One region of the Streptomyces sp. NPDC019396 genome, then DNA from elsewhere that is predicted to be linked to it. Evidence: riboswitches for the same ligand, from Rfam matches in the RefSeq annotation. Region 1 holds a riboswitch; the other holds the start of a gene.
The links. Region 1 has a riboswitch for S-adenosylmethionine ahead of ABZ532_RS01740 (aminotransferase class V-fold PLP-dependent enzyme). Riboswitches for the same ligand answer to the same signal wherever they lie in the genome.
Positions count from the first base shown of each region.

Region 2: another riboswitch for S-adenosylmethionine. It lies ahead of thrC (threonine synthase); the one in region 1 lies ahead of ABZ532_RS01740 (aminotransferase class V-fold PLP-dependent enzyme).

Region 1 covers NZ_JBEYBS010000001.1:372,021-381,217, forward strand. Annotated here, with positions in the region: gene ABZ532_RS01715 (NlpC/P60 family protein) at 1-915, opposite strand, end outside; gene ABZ532_RS01720 (NlpC/P60 family protein) at 1,127-2,155, opposite strand; gene ABZ532_RS01725 (NYN domain-containing protein) at 2,489-3,850, opposite strand; gene ABZ532_RS01730 (rhomboid family intramembrane serine protease) at 4,120-4,857, shown strand; gene ABZ532_RS01735 (Lrp/AsnC ligand binding domain-containing protein) at 4,854-5,135, shown strand; gene ABZ532_RS01740 (aminotransferase class V-fold PLP-dependent enzyme) at 5,239-6,669, opposite strand; SAM riboswitch class IV at 6,876-6,993, opposite strand; gene trpD (anthranilate phosphoribosyltransferase) at 7,080-8,171, opposite strand; gene ABZ532_RS01750 (cytochrome bc complex cytochrome b subunit) at 8,310-9,197, opposite strand, start outside.
Region 2 covers NZ_JBEYBS010000012.1:96,855-106,051, reverse strand. Annotated here, with positions in the region: gene ABZ532_RS16170 (ROK family protein) at 1-801, opposite strand, end outside; gene ABZ532_RS16165 (DUF3263 domain-containing protein) at 1,191-1,427, shown strand; gene otsB (trehalose-phosphatase) at 1,438-2,298, shown strand; gene ABZ532_RS16155 (trehalose-6-phosphate synthase) at 2,236-3,738, opposite strand; gene ABZ532_RS16150 (hypothetical protein) at 3,820-4,062, opposite strand; gene ABZ532_RS16145 (glucosyl-3-phosphoglycerate synthase) at 4,208-5,161, opposite strand; SAM riboswitch class I at 5,326-5,486, shown strand; gene thrC (threonine synthase) at 5,480-6,793, shown strand; gene ABZ532_RS16135 (MoaD/ThiS family protein) at 6,790-7,065, shown strand; gene ABZ532_RS16130 (cold-shock protein) at 7,583-7,786, shown strand; gene groL (chaperonin GroEL) at 8,182-9,197, shown strand, end outside.

The sequences.
Region 1 (9,197 bases):
GTAGGTCACCAGGTCACCGGGGCGGGCCTCCGACAGGGCCACCTGCCGTCCGGCGGTGCGCTGGGCCTGGGACGTACGGGGCAGACCGACGCCCGCCTTCGCGTACGACCACTGCATGAGCCCCGAGCAGTCGAAGCCGTTCGGACCGCTCGCGCCCCAGACGTAGGGCCTGCCGAGCGCACTCTTCGCGGCCATGACGGCGGCAGCGGCACGCGAGGAGGACGGGCCGGCAGAAAGGTCCGGCGGCAGGCCGTCGCGCCCCGAGCGGGAGGTCCGGCCGTAGGCGTCGCGCTCGGCGGTCGGCAGCGCGTTCAGCAGCCGCCGCGCCTCGGCGAGCTTGGCCTCGACGGTGCGCTTGTGGCGGGCCACGGTGGCCCGGCCCTCCTCCAGCTCCACGAGCTTGCGCCCGGCTTCCGCGCGATCGCGCGCAAGGGCGTGCTGGGCGTGGCGAAGGTCGCGCAGGGCGGCCGTCTGACGGTCGCCGATCCGGCCGAGCAGCTCGGCCTTGCCCAGGTACGAGTCCGGGTCGTCCGAGAGCAGCAGCGCCAGGGCCGGGTCCATGCCGCCCGAGCGGTACTGCGCGCCCGCGACGGCGCCCAGCGCCCCGCGCATGGCGTTGACGCGTTCCTGGCCGCGCGCCGCGCTGTCGCGCATCGCGGCCACGTCGGTGCGCAGCCGGTCCACGCGTTCCCCGGCCGCGTTGTAGGCCTCGGTGGCCCGCTCCGCCTGCTCGTAGAGCCGGTCGACCTGCTCCCGGCTGGGGGCGGTCGTGGTGCCGTGCGGTTCGGCGGCTGCCGGTGCCGCGCCGAGCGCGGCCGCCGCGGTGGCGGCCGCGGCCGACAGCAGGGTGCCCCGGGCACCACGGGGGATACCGGAGACCCCCGATGACGGGGTGGTTCGGCGATGGGACGCCACAGGAGCCGCACTCCCTTCCGCTGGAGGGGCGGCCCTTCGACCGCCGCGCGGCAGACAGTAGCCGTGCGGTTACGCGTCGCCAAAAGCCCCACAGAGGGCGAAAAGTGACGCCCCGCCGCAGACCGTGAGGTCACCGGCGGGGCGCGCTGTCAGCTCCCTGCCCCGTGATTCGCCCGATCGGACGGCACGGAGGGGCGTTCGCGACCGGTCCTCAGATCCGGACGCCGAACTGGAAGGTGCCCATGTAGTCCATCGACTCGTAGCGGACATAGGCGCCCGGCTTCGGGGCGTGCAGGATTTGGTTGTTGCCCGCGTACAGGCCCACGTGGGACAGGCTGTTGAAGAAGACCAGGTCGCCGGGCTTGAGCTGGCTGCGACCGATCTTCACGCCGTCGTTCTGCTGGGTGTAGGTGGTGCGCGAGATGCTCACGCCCGCCTGGCGGTACGACCACTGCGTCAGACCGGAGCAGTCATACGAGTTGGGGCCCTCGGCGCCGGAGAAGTAGGGCTTGCCGAGCTGGGTGGCGGCGGCGTTGAGCGCCGCGGCTCCACGCTGCGACGCGGGCACCTCGTTACCGAGGTCCACCCGCTCGCCGGCGGCGCGGCTGGCGCGCTGCTCCTCCTGCTGGAGCTTCGCCCGCTCCGCTGACGTGAGGGTGTTGAGCAGCTCCCGGGCGTCGGCGAGCTTGCCCTGGAAGGCCTTCTTCTTCTCGCCGAGCGTCTTGCGGATGTCCTCGAGGTCGTCGAGCTTCTTGGTCGCCTCGACCCGCTGCTGGGCCAGGGTGCGCTGCTTGGACTGGATCTCCTGGAGCGCCTGGGTCTGCTTGGCGCCGAGCTGGTCGATCGCGGACGCCTTCTCGAGGTAGGTGTCCGGGTCCGAGGAGAGGAAGAGCTGGAGAGCCGGGTCCACACCGCCGGAGCGGTACTGGGCACTGGCCACCGAACCCAGCTTGTCCCGCAGCTCGTTGACCTCGCCCTGACCGCGGGCGACCTGGTCCTGGATCGCGTCGACCTGCTTCTGGAGCTTGGTCTGCTGCTCCTTGGCCCCGTTGTACTCCTCGGTGGCCTTCTCCGCCTCGTGGTAGAGGGCGTCGACCTTCGCCTTGACCTCGTCCTTGCTGGGCTTGGCAGGTGCGGCCTGAGCGGCCTGGGAGGTCAGCGCGACGGCTGCCGCGGCGGTCGCGGTGAGCACGGACACACGAGCGCGGCTGGGCTGCTTGGGTCGACGGTGGGACGCCACGAAGGCGAGCTCCTTCTTCCTCGAGCCGCCTGCCGGGCAGTGGGGTTGAGTCCCCGGCACCATGCAGTCATAACCCCCGAAAGGGGCGAACTGCATGAAATCGGCGGTTCCTTCACTGACACCCCGGATGGATGATCAACCGCGCGAAGGTTCGAGGCCTGACCCTAGTGACCACTCCGTGATCAGTTCAAATCCTCATGAGAAAAAAGTATCTCCAGCAACTCATTTTTTTACACTCATCACACACACGGTGATGGCCAGTTGACCGTACGTCCCGCCAAATCGGACATAGAGCACATGAGTTACGAGCAGGGCGAGCGGTGCAAGTCGGCTCTAGACGCGCGAAAGGCGCTTGAGCAGCATCGCCGACGCCACCGGCCGCGCCCCCGCCTTGGCGACACCGTCGGCGACTTCGCGGTCGGTGGAGACCACGACGACGGGACGCCCCGGCGGCTCGGCCCGGACAAGCTGGCGGATGAGCTCGTCGGCCGTCACTCCGGGCTTGGAGAACAGCACCCGCACACCGCGCGGTGGGGCGAGCAGGACCGGTGCCGCCAGCTCGGCGCCGTCGAAGACACAGGTGATCTCCGCACCGGTCTGCGCGGCCAGCATCGCCAGGCCACCGAGCAGCCGCAGCCGCTGCTTCTCCAGCGGCATCGTCGGATAACCGCTCTTCGTGACGTTGTAGCCGTCCACCAGCAGATGGACCTGGGGCAGCGCGAGCAACTGGTCGAGCAGCGCAGGATCCGTCTCGGAGAGCGCTCGCGCCGCGACGTCCTTCGGTGACATCCGGCCCGGCTCGACCGCGTCCACCGTGTCGGCGGGATGCAGCGAGGCGGGTGGCAGGGCCAGTTCGCGCCGCAGCCCCTGGGCCGCGTCCAGAACCGTGTCCAGCAGCAGCCGTACCCGCATGTCCTCCAGGGAACGCCCTTCCCTGGAGGCCCTGCGGCTCGCCTCCACGGCCGACTCCGCCTCGCCCAGCCGGCCCCTGAGCCGGCGGGCCTCGCTCTCCGCGGCCGATACCTGGGCCTGGGCTTCGGCCTTCGCCGCCTCGGTCTCGGCGGCGGCACGGCGCAGTGCGGCCTCACCGCGCTTCACATCGCTCTGGGCGCTGCGCAGCTTACGGTGCAGGGATTCGGCCTCCTTACGGGCCGCCTCCAGCTCGGACCGCAACCGGTCGACCTCGGCCTTGGACTGGGCCCTGAGTCGCTCGACCTCCTCGCGCAGCCGCGCCAGCTCCCGCCGGGACTCCTCGTCGGCGCGCTCGGCGTCCGCACGCTGGGCCTCCTCACCAGCGGCTGCGACCAGCTTGACCCAGCCGGTCGGGCGCAGCACATACGCGGCAGCGGCCACGTCCACCGGGTCGGCCGCCGCGGGCGGCGCGCCCGCTTCGAGCGCCCCGGCCAGCTCAGGCTGCGCCTCGCGCAGCCGCTCGCCGATGCGCTGCCGGAACACGGGGTCGCCTTCGAGGGCCGCGGCCATGGCGTTGCCCGCGAACTTGGCGCGGCGGGTGGGGGTGAACCGGGCGTACTGCCGCAGCTGCGCGGGGAGGTCGCCGACCGTCAGCCCGCCGAACGCGTCCGAGACCAGGGCAATCACCTGGCGCCGTACGCCCTCGGGCAGCGGACGGTCCAGCCCCTCCGCGGCGCCACCGGCCGCACCGGCCGGGTCCCCGCCGCTGTCAGGCCGCTCCACGATCCGTCACCTCTGATGTCTCCGTGCGTTCCGGGCGCTCATCTCAGGAATCCGCACCCAGCCGGTTAGATCCGTTCCACCGCGTCCCCCAGCGGCACCGGACCGACTCGATGGTCTCACTGACCACCGCGTACCACTCCCCCGGCGCCGGTCTTCGTGCCGTTCCCGTCTCATCACGCGTACTCCCCGTAACCCTACGACCTCAGGGGGCCGCCGTGACACGGCGAGGCGGCCCTTGCCCACGGCCCGGGTAAGCCATGCTCGGGTGCATGACGCAGCGGCAGGCAGCGGCCCGGGCGGAGGTCCGGGGAACCATGAGCGGCCCCGTGGTGACGTACGGGGTGATCGGGCTGTGCTGCCTGGTCTTCGTCATCGGCCCGGTCTCCGGGCTCAACCCCGGTTTCGGCACCGGGGACACCCTGCTCGTCGGTACCACCAGATACTTCGAACGCTGGGGCGTCATCCCGAGCGAGCTCATGCGCGGCTCCCCGCGCGCCCTGCTCACCCCGCTGACCGCGCTGTTCGTCCACGGAAGCTGGCTGCACCTGCTCGGCAACATGCTGTTCCTGTTCGTGTTCGGCGCGATGACCGAGGAGCGGATGGGGCGTGTGCAGTTCGCGCTCTTCTACGTCGGCTGCGGCTATCTGGCACTCCTCGCCTACGCCGTGGCGAACGCGCAGTCCACTCAGACGCTCGTGGGCGGCTCGGGAGCCATCTCGGGAGTGCTGGGGGCATTTCTGTGCCTCTTCCCCAAGGCACGGGTGACCAGTCTCTTTCCGTTCCTCTTCTTCCTGCCGCTGCGGTTTCCGGCGTGGATCGTGCTGCTCTTCTGGTTTGCCCTGCAATGGCTGGCGGAGGCGCAGGACACGTCATCGGGCCCCGGAGTCGCCTATCTGGCGCATCTGGTGGGCTTCGGGATCGGCTTCTGCTACGCATGGGCCGGTCTGCGGCTGGGGGCTAGAGTGAAAGCCCAAGCCACGGCCACCGAGGGAGACAGCCAGCCGTGATCACCGCGATCGTGCTCATCAAGACCAGCGTGGACCGCATCCCGGAGATCGCCGAGTCGATCGCCGGTCTTGACAACGTCAGCGAGGTCTTCTCGGTCACCGGCACGTACGACCTCATCGCGATGGTCCGGGTGGCCCAGCACGAGGATCTGGCGGATGTCATCCCGGGCCGGATCAGCAGGATCCCGGGCGTCGAGGCGACGGACACGCATGTCGCGTTCCGTACGTACTCGCAGCACGACCTGGAGGCTGCGTTCGCGATCGGCCTCGACGCCTAGGTGTGTTGTCCGGACAGGTTGGTGCCACGGCTGGCTGGTGTGTGCGATCGCGAGGCGGAGGGTCGTCCGGCCGGGCGGATCGCCGTCCCCTCGCTGTACCCGCTCAGACGACGGGCACGCAACGGCCGTTCTCGGTGCGGTAGTCCCATCGGGCGCCCTCGCGTACCAGCTCCCTGACGGCTCCGACGAACCGCTCGACGTGCTCGTCCGGGGTGCCGGCACCGAAGCTGACCCGGATCGCGTTCAGGGACCGCTCCCCCGCCGAGGCGTCCGGGGCCCCGCACTCCGCGGCCTCGGCCGGGTCGCTCCCCAGCAGGGTGCTGACCAGCGGGTGGGCGCAGAAGAGTCCGTCGCGGACACCGATGCCGTACTCGGCGGACAGCGCGGCGGCGAAGTGCGAGCTGTTCCAGCCCTCCACCACGAAGGACAGCACCCCGACCCTGGCGGCCTGCTCCCCGAACAGCGACAGCACCCTGACCTCGGGCACCTCGGCGAGGCCCGCGCGGATCCGCTCGGTGAGTTCCCGCTCACGTGCGACGAGACCCTCGAACCCGGCCTCGGTCAGCGCCTTGCAGGCGGAAGCGATGGCATAGGCGCCGATGACGTTCGGCGAACCGGCCTCATGGCGGGCAGCCGTGGTGTGCCAGTCCACGTCGACACCTCCGTCGGTGCGCCGGGACACCGTGCGCGAGGCACCGCCGCCCGCGAGGTAGGGCTCGGCGGCCTGCAACCAGTCCGCCCGCCCGGCGAGCACACCCGAGCCGAACGGCGCGTACAGCTTGTGCCCCGAGAAGGCCACCCAGTCGACGTCCAGATCCCGTACGGAGACGGGGTGGTGCGGGGCGAGCTGGGCGGCGTCCAGCACGATCCGCGCGCCGTGCGCATGCGCGGCGGCGGCGAGTTCCCGTACGGGCCACAGCTCCCCGGTGACGTTGGAGGCGCCGGTGACACAGACCAGCGCGGGGCCGTGGGGCTCCCGGCCGACGAGCGCGGCCTCCAGGGTCCGCACCGCTTCAGCCGGGGTGCGCGGTGCGTCCAGATAGGTGACGTCGGCGTCCCGCCACGGCAGCAGCGCGGCATGGTGCTCGGTCTCGAAGACGAAGACCCGGCAGCCCTCGGGCAGGGCCGCGGCGAGCAGGTTGAGCGAGTCCGTGGTCGAGCGGGTGAAGACCACCTGGTCAGATTCCCGGCAGCCGAGGAACTGGTGGACCGTCACCCGGCTGTTCTCGAACAGCTCGGTGGACAGCTGGGAGAGGTACCCCGCGCCCCGGTGGACGCTGCCGTAGTAGGGGGCGTACGCGGCGACGTCGTCCCACACCCGCTGCAAGGCGGGCGCGCTGGCCGCGTAGTCGAGGGCGGCGTAGCTGACTTCGCCACCCACCACGAGCGGCACGGTGACATCGCGGCCGAGCACGGGCAGCGGGGCGGGGCGGCAGGAGTCTTCGGAACCGGAGACGGTGGCGGTCTCGGTTGCGGTTGCGGTTGCGGTTGCGGTTGCGGTTGCGGTTGCGACGGAGTTCAGGCGTGCGGGCATGGCGGTGTCTCCCGGGTGACAGGGGCGAATGGCTGTGAAGCACCCGCACGGCGGCACAACTGCCGTCCGGTATACGGGTGATGCCTCGACGCGGCGACGACGGGCGCCGGCACGGAGGTGGGGAGGAAGGGGCCGGGAGGCCCTACCGCATTCGCTTGCTCACGAGAATCGCTCCCTCGAGGACCAGGACCCCAGGGGCGGCAAGGGGTCCGCGCTTGCCGTGGACCTCGCTGCCCACAGCCTGGTCTTCACCCGGGGCACCCCGCCACGGACGGAGGGTTGCCGGACAGCGGGCCGGGGCCGTCATCGCTGTCACTCATGACCTTGAAAGGCATCCTGCCACACGTCGCGAAACGCGCAAGGCGCAGTCCGCCATCCGGACTGCGCCTCGCGTCACTCCTCTCGGCTTCTCAGCGGTTGCTGGCCGCCACCCAGCGCTCCAGTGCCCGCTTCGCCGACCCCGAGTCGATGGACTCCGCCGCCTTGGCGATCCCGTCCCGGAGTTGCTCCGCCAGGGTGCCGGCACCCGGGTCCAGCGCGACCAGCGCAGCCGCCGAGTTCAGCAGTACGGCGTCACGGACGGGGCCCTGCTCGCCGGCCAGCAGCCGGCGTGCGACATCGGCGTTGTACGAGGCGTCGGCGCCGCGCAGGGCCTCCACCGGAACGAGCTCGATACCCAGATCCCGGGGGTCGAAGGCCTCCTCGCGCACCGTGCCGTCGCGTACGACCCAGACCCGGGAGGTCGCGGTCGTGGTGAGCTCGTCCAGGCCGTCGTCGCCGCGGAACACCAGCGCGCTCGAACCGCGCTCGGCGAGCACGCCCGCCATGATGGGCGCCATCCGGGCGTCCGCGACCCCGGTGGCCTGGGATTTCACCCGTGCGGGGTTGGTCAGCGGCCCCAGGAAGTTGAACGTCGTGCGGATGCCGAGTTCCTTGCGCGCCGCGGCCACATGGCGCAGCGCGGGATGGAACTTCACGGCGAAGCAGAAGGTGATCCCTGCTTCCTCGGCGACCGCGGCAACCCGGTCAGGCGTCAGCTCCAGATTGACCCCGAGCTTCTCCAGCACGTCCGACGCACCGCTCGCGCTGGACGCCGCGCGGTTGCCGTGCTTGACGACCTTGGCGCCGGTGCCGGCGACCACGATCGCGGACATGGTGGAGATGTTGACGGTCTTGGCACCGTCGCCACCGGTGCCGACGATGTCCACCGTCCGCCCGGGGACCTCGATCAGCCGGGCGTGCTCGTACATGGTGCGAACCAGGCCGGAGATCTCCTCGACCGTCTCGCCCTTGGCCCTCAGCGCCACCGCGAACCCGGCGATCTGCGCGTCCGTCGCCTCGCCGCGCAGGATGCGGTCCATCGCCCAGGCCGTGTCCCCGGCGCTCTGGTCGTGCCCGTACAGCAGGGAGTCCAGTACCCGGGGCCAGGAACGGCCCGCCGCGGTCAGCCTCACCCTCGCTCCGCTGGGGGCACCCCCACCAGCGGGGGTCACAGCGCTCATGGTCGCTCCTGGTTGGTCCGTACGAACGGGATACCCCCACCCTATCCACCCCCGGTTACGGCAAAGAGCCCCGTCCACCGGGTGGACGGGGCTCCTGCCGTGGCGATCAGCGGATCAACAGGTCATGATCAACGGAGATCAGTGGTGGCCGTGGCCGCTGGTGATCTCCTGGTACTCCTCGGCGGTTGCCTTGGGGATCTGGTTCCCCTCGCCGAAGAAGCCCTTGCTGAGCTTCGCGCGGAGCTTCTCGGACCGCTTGACCTTGCGCTCGACGCCGTTCTCGTCGACCGTCGGGCCGATCTCGACCTGCTCGTACTGCTCGTGGGCCGTGAGCTTGTACCGGTCACCGTGCGACAGCGGCTCGTGGATCTCCACGAACTCACCGTGCGGCAGGCGCTTGATGATGCCGGACTCACGTCCGTGCAGCACCTTGTCCTTGTCCCGGCGCTGGAGGCCGAGGCAGATCCGCTTGGTGATGATGAAGGCGATGACCGGTCCGGCGATGAAGAAGATCCGGACGAACCAGGTGATCGAGTTGATCGACAGGTGGAAGTGGGTCGCCCAGAGGTCGTTTCCACCACCGATCAGCATGACCATGTACGCCGTCACCCAGGCGACACCGAACGCGGTACGGGTCGGCGCGTTGCGCGGCCGGTCCGCGATGTGGTGCTCCCGCTTGTCGCCGGTGACCCAGGCCTCGACGAACGGGTAGACCGCGATCAGTCCGAGCACGAGCGGGAACAGCACCAGCGGAATGAGGACGCCGAGGACCAGCGTGTGGCCCCAGAGATTGATCTCCCAGCCCGGCATGAAGCGGATCAGACCCTCGGCGAAGCCCATGTACCAGTCGGGCTGGGCGCCGGTGGACACCTGGTCCGGGCGGTACGGACCCATGGCCCAGATCGGGTTGATCTGCGCGATCGCGGCGATCACCGCGATCACACCGAAGACCAGGAAGAAGAAGCCTCCGGCCTTGGCCATGTAGACCGGCAGCAGGGGCATGCCGACGACGTTCTTGTTGGTCCG
Region 2 (9,197 bases), on a different contig from region 1:
CCGCAAGGGTGAGAACAAGGTTTCCCCCGCCTCCGCCAGACCGCCACCGATGATCAGCGTGCCGGGGTCCAGCAGGGTGAGCGCCATGACCAGCCCGTCCGCGAGCGCCTCGACGGCCTCCTGCCAGACCCGCACGGCGCGGGGGTCGCCGGACGCGACGGCCTTGGCGCAGTCGGCGGCGTCCGCGTCGGGGGCTCCGCTCGCGGTCGCCCAGGCGCGGGACACGGCGGCGGCGGAGGCGAGGGTCTCCAGGCAGCCGTGCTGTCCGCAGCCGCAGAGGGCTCCGCCGGGGCGTACGACTACATGGCCGATCTCGCCCGCGCAGCCGTGGGCCCCGGCCTCGATGGCGCCGCCGATGCCGATGGCCCCGGCGATGCCGGTGCCCAGCGGCACGAACAGGAACCGCTCGGCGCCGCGCCCCGCCCCGAGCCTGCCCTCGGCGAGGCCCCCGGCACGGACGTCGTGCCCGAGGGCGACGGGCACGCCGCCGAGCCGCTCCGTCATCAGGTCGCGCAGGGGTACGTCACGCCAGCCGAGGTTCGCCGCGTAGACGGCGATGCCGTGGTCGGCGTCGACGATGCCGGGGACGGCGAGGCCGGCGGCGAGGGGGGCGTGGCCGTGGCGGGCCTCGCCGTGGGCGCGGAGCTCGTCGGCGAAGCCCAGTACGTCGCCGACGACCGCGTCCGCGCCGCGGTGGCGGCCGGTCGCGCGGCGTGCCTCGTGGAGCAGTGCTCCGTCGGGTCCGACGAGGGCGCCCTTCATGCTGGTGCCGCCCACATCGAGGGCGATGACGTGTCTCACGCGTACAGTCTGGCGCGGAACCCTCGGAAAGGTCTAGTCCACTGTGGGCTGTGCTTGCGGTGCGGTGCGGGGCTGGCGGGTTTCGCGGTGCGGGGTGCCTCGGGGGGTCATCCGGAGTGTCCGTCCGCAAGCGCCGGACGGGCTGCGTATGCGGGCTTGCCCTGTTCGGTGGGGTGGTGTCGCGGCGCGCAGTGGGCGGGTGGCCCGCTGTCCTCAGGAGCCGGACGGGGTGCGAGGTGGGCCGGTTCTCGGTGTGCCGCACCCCGCGACGGCTTCGTCCTCAGGCCCCGGACGGGCCGGGCGTGCGGGCTTTCCCCGCTCCGCGGGGCCGCGCTGCCTTGCCGTGCACCGCGAACCCGCCCACACCCGTGCACCGTTATCGTGCTCGTATGACCGATGCTCAGCCGCTCTCCGCGCGCGCCCTCGCCGTGCTCGCGCTGGAGCGGGGCGACCACCCCGGGCCCGGGGCCAAGGAGCGGGCGATACGGGAGCGGCTCGGGATGTCGCCGGTCCGGTACTACCAGCTGCTGAACGCGCTGCTGGACGACCCCCGCGCGGCCGAACACGACCCCGTGACCGTCAACCGGCTGCGCCGGGTCCGGGACGCGCGGCGGGAGCGCCGCTAGGGTCGGAGGCATGGGCAGCCACCCGTATGAAGCCGATGCCGCACTGCCGGAGCCCCGTACCCCCGCAGGGCGTGACGCCCTCGCCTTGATTCTCGACCGGCCGCAGGACACCGTGGTCGCGCTGGACTTCGACGGCACCCTCGCCGAGATCGTGCCCGACCCCGAGCAGGCCCGCGCCCACCCCGGCGCCGTCCCCGCGCTCTCCGCGCTCTCGCCGCGTGTCGCGTCCGTGGCCGTGCTGACGGGGCGCCCGGCCGGAGTCGCCGTACGGTACGGGGGCTTCGCCGGGGTCCCCGGGCTCGAGCACCTCGTCGTCCTCGGGCACTACGGCGCCGAGCGCTGGGATGCCGTCAGCGGGGAGGTGCACGCCCCCGCCCCTGACCCGGGCGTCGACGCCGTGCGCGCCGAGCTGCCAGGGGTGCTCGCCGCCGTCGGTGCCCGGGAGGGCACCTGGATCGAGGACAAGGGGCGCGCGGTCGCCGTGCACACCCGCCGCGCCGATGATCCCGAGGGCGCGTTCGAGGCGCTGCGGGCTCCGATCGCCGAGCTGGCCGCCCGGCACGGGCTGATCGTCGAGCCGGGCCGGCTGGTCCTCGAAGTGCGCCCGCCCGGGGTGGACAAGGGTGTCGCGCTCACCGAGTACGTGCAGGAGAAGCGGGCCGGAGCCGTGCTGTACGCGGGCGACGACCTGGGCGATCTCGCCGCCTATGCCGCCGTCGAGAAGCTTCGCTCCGACGGGGTCCCCGGGCTCCTGCTGGCCAGCGGGACCGAGGTCCCCGCGCTCGCCGAGCGTGCCGATCTGGTCCTGTCAGGCCCGGCCGCGCTCGTCGGCTTCCTCGCCGCCCTCGCCGAGCGCGTCCAGCTCCGCTAGCTGGTCGAGGAACCACCGCTGCGGGGGCAGCGCCGTCGCAGCGGCGGCCAGCCGCTTGCCGCGCTCCGCCCGCTCGTCATCCGGCATCGTCAGCGCGCTGTGCAGCGCGTCGGCCGTGCCGGTGACGTCGAACGGATTGACCACCAGCGCGTCGTCCCGCAGCTCCGCCCACGCCCCCGCCTCGCGCGACAGCACCAGCGCGCAGCCCGCGTCCGAGACGACCGGGACCTCCTTGGCCACGAGGTTCATCCCGTCCCGGATCGGGTTGACGAGTGCCACGTCCGCCATCCGGTACGCGGCCAGCGAGCGTGCGAAGTCGTCCTTGACGTGCAGGATCACCGGGGTCCAGCCGGGGGTGCCGTACTGCGCGTTGATCTCCTCGGCGACCCGGGAGACCTCCGCCGTGTAGTCGCGGTAGACGGGCAGGTCCTGGCGGGACGGATAGGCGAAGGCGATGTGCACCACGCGCTCGCGCCACTCGGGGTGTTCGTCCAGCAGGGTCCGGTAGGCCAGCAGTCCGCGCACGATGTTCTTCGACAGCTCGGTGCGGTCGACCCGGACGATCGTCCTGCGGCTGCCGTCCCCGCCGATCTGCTCGCGCAGCGCCGCCATCCGCTCGTCCACGTCCGTCTGCCGGGACCGCTCCCGCAGGAAGTCCGCGTCCGCGCCGAGTCCGTGCACCCCGAGCATGGTCCGCCGGCGGCGGTGGTCGGGCAGCCGGTAGTCGAGGTGCGGCTGGTCGTCCTTGGGCCAGTACGCGGCCACGTCGTAGTCCGTGAGCACCGCCTCGCAGCAGCTCTCGAAGGCGGCGAGCCAGCGCTGGGTCAGGAAGCCCAGGTGGTTCGCTCCGAGCATGCCCAGCAGCAGCTGCTCCGCGATGTCGTCCGGCAGCATCCGGAAGTACTCGGGCGGCGCCCAGGGCGTGTGCGAGAAGTGGCTGATACGCAGGTCGGGGCGCAGCTCCCGGAGCATCCCGGGCACCAGCGCCAGGTGGTAGTCCTGCACGAGCACCGCCGCGCCCGGTCCGGCCGCCTCGGCCAGGGCCTGCGCGAACGCGAGGTTGTAGCCCTCGTAGGCGATCCACTGGCGCCGGAACTCCCGGTCGAACACCGGCTCGAGCGGCGTCTGGTACAGCATGTGGTGGACGAACCACAGCACCGAGTTCGCGATGCCGTTGTACGCGTCCGCGTGCACGGCCGGGTCGATGTCGAGCATCAGCACGCCGGGCTCCGCGACTCCGCGGCGCACCGCCTCGCGGTCGCCGTCGCCGAGCGCGGAGCACACCCACAGGGCGCCCGCGTCAGGGCCGATGGCCGACAGTCCGGAGACCAGACCGCCGCCGCCGCGCCGGGCGTCCAGCGTGCCGTCCTCACGGAAGGCGTATGTGACCGGACCGCGGTTGGAGGCGACGAGTACCTGCGCCGCGCGCTCGGAGACCATGTCGGCAACCTAGCCCGTGAGGTATCCGCTCAAACGTACAGAGGCCCGGACGGGCGGCCCGGCCAGGTGTGCTGTCCGGTTTCAGGGGTCCCGGCGGCGGTTGCCGCGGGTCGCGACCATCGCGATCACCCCGGCCGCCGTGAGCGTCACGGCGACACCGCCGAGCAGCCACAGCCGCTCGGTCCGGGCCCGGGGCGCGGCGAGTCCGCCCGTGTCGGCGGCTGCCGGGCCCGGGGTCAGCAGCACAGCCGAGGCGCAGACGAGGACGGAGAGGAGGAAGAGGAGGAAGAGGGGTGGGCGGGGAGATCTCGGTGAATGGGTCATATCTGGGCAAGGTAGACAATCTCACTGCTCCTGCTGCGCACGCCGCGCCCGGCGCCCGCGAGGGTCACGCCCGCCGCACCCTGGCTCGGCGCCTCCGCGGTCACGCCGGCCACCCCGCGGCCCGCCGCCGAGCCGCCTCCGTGCGTCACGCCGCCCGGTGCGCCGCGTACTCCGCGATCTCCGCCATCGGCGGCCGTTCCTCCGTGTCCACCTCATGCGTCCGCGGTACGAAACCGTCCTCGCCGCGCTCGAACTGCGTCAGCGCCGGGCGCACCAAATGCCCACGCGAAAGCCGCAGCTGAGCCGTCCGGTAGATCGCCGCCGCCATCCTGCCCAGCGCCTGCCCGTCCTGGTGCCGGTGCAGCCGCACGCCCACGTCGACCTGGGCCAGCGCGTCGAGCCCGACCGTGTGCAGCGCGTCCACCAGCAGCCCGAGTTCCACCCCGTAGCCGACCGGGAAAGGCAGCCGCTCCAGCAGTGAGCGCCGGGCCGCGTACTCCCCGCCCAGCGGCTGGACGAAACCGGCGAGCTGCGGCCAGTGCAGGTTGAGCAGCGGCCTGGCCACCAGCTCGGTCACCCGACCGCCCTGGCCGGGCGTGTCCCCGAGCGGGCGGTCGTACATCGCCTTCACGAAGTGCACATCCGGCTCGGTCAGCAGGGGTCCGACGATCCCGGTGACGAAGTCCGCCGAGAACTCCCTGAGGTCCGCGTCCACGAAACAGACGATCTCCCCGCTGGTGACCAGCAGCGAGCGCCACAGCACCTCACCCTTGCCGGGCAGCGCCGGAAGCCGCGGGAGTATCGCGTCGCGGTGCTCGACCCGCGCACCCGCCTTCGCCGCCACCTCGGCCGTACGGTCCGTCGAGCCGGAGTCCACCACCACCAGCTCGTCCACCAGCGGCACCTCGTCCGTCATCAGCTCGCGCCGGATGACGCCGACGATCTCGCCGACCGTCGCCTCCTCGTTCAGGGCTGGGAGCACCACGCTGACCGTGCCGCCGTGCCGGGCCGCGCGCTTCGCGGCGACGAGCCGGTCGAGCGGGCGGTCGGCCACGGACCAGGACCGCCGTGCAAGCCAGCGCTCCACCTCTTCCAGCACGTGATCTCCATCTCTCTGTCTCGCGGATCGGACGACCCGTCTCAGCGGCCCGGGGGGTCGGTTACAGTCTTGAACAACGCGGACGACCATCGCATGCCGATCGCACCGACAGCACGGCGCGCATCGCGCACCAGCGCACGTCGCACCCGCCGACAATCACATACCGCTCATCCAGAGGGGCAGAGGGATACGGCCCGTTGAAGCCCCGGCAACCCTCCAGCCGGTCTCGTTGCTCGGTGTCGTCACCGCGGCGCAATCGAGGCTCCCGGCTAGGGAAGGTGCCAAATCCGTCTCATGGCGAGATGCGCCATGAGGAAGATGAGGAGAAAGGGCCTCCCCTCCATGGCTGTACAGACCGACGCCACCCCCGAAACCCCCGGCACCGTCGACCTCGGACCCGCCTCCGGCCTCTCCTGTCGCGAGTGCGGCGAGACCGTCCCGCTCGGCCCCGTCTTCGCCTGCCAGCTCTGTTTCGGCCCCCTCGAAGTGGCGTACGACCTGCCGACCGGCGACCCGGAGAGCCTGCGCAAGCGGATCGAGAACGGTCCGGCCAACATCTGGCGCTACGCCCCGCTGCTGCCCGTCCCCGCCGACGTGGCGGACAAGCCCAATCTGAACCCGGGCTGGACCAAGCTGGTCAAGGCCGACAACCTCGCCCGTGAGCTGGGCGTCACCGGCGCGCTGTATGTGAAGGACGACTCCGGAAACCCGACCCACTCCTTCAAGGACCGCGTGGTCGCGCAGGCCATCGAGGCCGCCCGCGCCTTCGGCTTCACCACCCTGTCCTGCTCCTCCACCGGCAATCTCGCGGGCGCGGTCGGCGCCGCGGCGGCCCGGGCCGGATTCCGGTCCTGCGTGTTCATCCCGCACGACCTGGAGCAGGGCAAGGTCGTCATGGCCGCGGTCTACGGCGGTGAGCTCATCGGCATCGAGGGCAACTACGACGCAGTCAACCGCTTCTGCTCCGAGCTCATCGGCGACCCGGCCGGCGAGGGCTGGGGCTTCGTCAACGTCAATCTGCGCCCGTACTACGCCGAGGGCTCCAAGACCCTGGCCTACGAGATCTGCGAGCAGCTCGGCTGGCGGCTGCCCGACCAGCTCGTCATCCCCATCGCCTCGGGCTCCCAGCTCACCAAGATCGACAAGGGGCTCCAGGAGCTGATCAAGCTGGGGCTCGTCGAGGACAAGCCGTACAAGATCTTCGGCGCCCAGGCCGAGGGCTGCTCCCCGGTGTCCGTGGCCTTCAAGGCGGGCCACGACGTCGTACGGCCGCAGAAGCCCGACACCATCGCGAAGTCGCTGGCGATCGGCAACCCGGCGGACGGACCCTACGTCCTGGACATCTGCCGCCGCACGGGCGGAGCGGTCGAGGACGTCACGGACGAGGAGATCGTGGCAGCGGTCAAGCTGCTGGCCCGTACGGAGGGCATCTTCACCGAGACCGCTGGTGGTACCACCCTCGGCGTGGCGAAGAAGCTGATCGAGGCCGGAGTCATCGACCCGTCGCTCACCACGGTGGTCGTCAACACGGGTGATGGCCTCAAGACCCTCGACGCGGTGGTCCCGACCACGGGTATGACCGCCGTCATCCGCCCGAACCTGGACTCCTTCCGAGAGGCTGGCCTCGCATGAGCGTCAACGTCCGCATCCCCACCATCCTGCGCACCTACACCGGGGGCCGCTCCGAGGTCGCGGCGGAGGGCACGACACTCGGCGAGGTCATCGCCGACCTGGAGAAGAACCACACCGGAATCGCCGCCCGGGTGCTGGACGACCAGGGCAAGCTGCGCCGCTTCGTGAACGTCTACGTCAACGACGACGACGTGCGCTTCGAGCAGGGCCTCGAGACGGCGACGCCGGACGGCGCCGGTGTGTCGATCATCCCCGCCGTCGCGGGTGGGTGAGCCGCGCTCGGACACCCCCTGAACGGCCCTTTCCGACCTGTGTACGGCACGTTCCTGACCCTGCGTACAGCACGTTCCGTCACCCGGTGCGCCCCCTCCGCAAGCTCTGCGGAGGGGGCGATTCCGTTGAACGCCGCACGGTAGAGTTGGGGTCATCTCCCCTCGCTGGGTTGTGCCGTGGGCATATGAGAATGCGACCGCGCGCGACAAGAAACAGCCAAAGTGTTCGAGCTACTTGCGCGTTTTGTGCGCTTTGCCCGGCCTGACTTGCCCGGGATTGCTCGGAGTTGGGCATGGTTGCCCGATCAGCCATGCTCAGATTTCTCGTCCGTTTGACCTGTTGCAGAGGGCAGTTGGACAGATACATTCAGCCGCGGTCGACGCGTTCCGGCGCACGTTCACAGGGGTTCCTCGCTGCTTCCTGCACGGGAGCTCACGGGAACTCTTCGTGGGCGAGTTCTGACCCGGGTCCGCGAAGTGCGGTCCTGTGCAAGGGCCAGTAATAGGGGAGTTAGGCATGGCTCAGGGCACCGTCAAGTGGTTCAACGCGGAGAAGGGGTACGGCTTCATCGCGGTCGACGGTGGTGCGGATGTTTTCGTCCACTACAGCGCGATCCAGATGGACGGGTACCGCACCCTGGAGGAGGGCCAGCGGGTCGAGTTCGAGATCTCGCAGGGTCAGAAGGGGCCGCAGGCGGACATGGTCCGGCTGGCCGGCTGAAGCGCCGGACTGGAGACCTGCGCATCACGTCACGGAGGGCCCGTACCAAGGGGGTGCGGGCCCTCCGTGCTGCCCGCGTCCAGCACGTCGGTGGCTCCGTCGAGGATTCTTCGGAGCCGTTCGCTCCCGCCCGTCGCCCGACCACCACCCCTGGTCGAGGCTTCTTCGAAGCCGCTTGCACTCGAGGGGTCCGAGTGCTAATCATTGGCGTTAGCACTCTACGAGTGAGAGTGACAACGAAGGACCGGGTCGGTGAGGCTCGCAGGCCGAGTGGGGCAAGGAACCACAAGGCGTGCAGGCCGTCCGTCGCGGGCACCAGCGCGGTCCGGAAGCATCCTCCCCCGTAGCCCTGCGCGGGCACGGGGAGACCCCCAAGTCCGGGAGGACCACTTCACATGGCCAAGATCATCGCGTTCGACGAGGAGGCACGGCGCGGTCTCGAGCGCGGGATGAACCAGCTCGCCGACGCCGTCAAGGTCACTCTTGGCCCCAAGGGCCGGAACGTCGTCCTCGAGAAGAAGTGGGGCGCCCCCACGATCACCAACGATGGTGTCTCCATCGCCAAGGAGATCGAGCTCGAGGACCCTTACGAGAAGATCGGCGCCGAGCTGGTCAAGGAAGTCGCCAAGAAGACGGACGACGTCGCCGGTGACGGTACGACCACCGCGACGGTTCTCGCCCAGGCGCTGGTCCGCGAGGGCCTGCGCAACGTGGCGGCCGGCGCCAACCCGATGGCTCTGAAGCGCGGTATCGAGAAGGCCGTCGAGGCCGTCTCCGGTGCGCTGCTCGACCAGGCCAAGGAGGTCGAGACCAAGGAGCAGATCGCCTCCACCGCCTCCATCTCCGCCGCCGACACCCAGATCGGCGAGCTCATCGCCGAGGCGATGGACAAGGTCGGCAAGGAAGGCGTCATCACCGTCGAGGAGTCCCAGACCTTCGGTCTGGAGCTGGAGCTCACCGAGGGTATGCGCTTCGACAAGGGCTACATCTCGGCGTACTTCGCCACCGACATGGAGCGTATGGAGGCCTCGCTGGAGGACCCGTACATCCTGATCGTCAACTCCAAGATCTCCTCGGTCAAGGACCTGCTCCCGCTGCTGGAGAAGGTCATGCAGTCGGGCAAGCCGCTGCTGATCATCGCCGAGGACGTCGAGGGCGAGGCCCTGTCGACCCTGGTCGTCAACAAGATCCGCGGCACCTTCCGGTCCGTCGCCGTCAAGGCCCCGGGCTTCGGTGACCGCCGCAAGGCCATGCTCGGCGACATCGCCATCCTCACCGGTGGCACGGTCATCTCCGAGGAGGTCGGCCTCAAGCTGGAGAACGCCGGTCTCGACCTGCTGGGCCGCGCCCGCAAGGTCGTCATCACCAAGGACGAGACGACCATCGTCGACGGTGCCGGTGACAGCGAGCA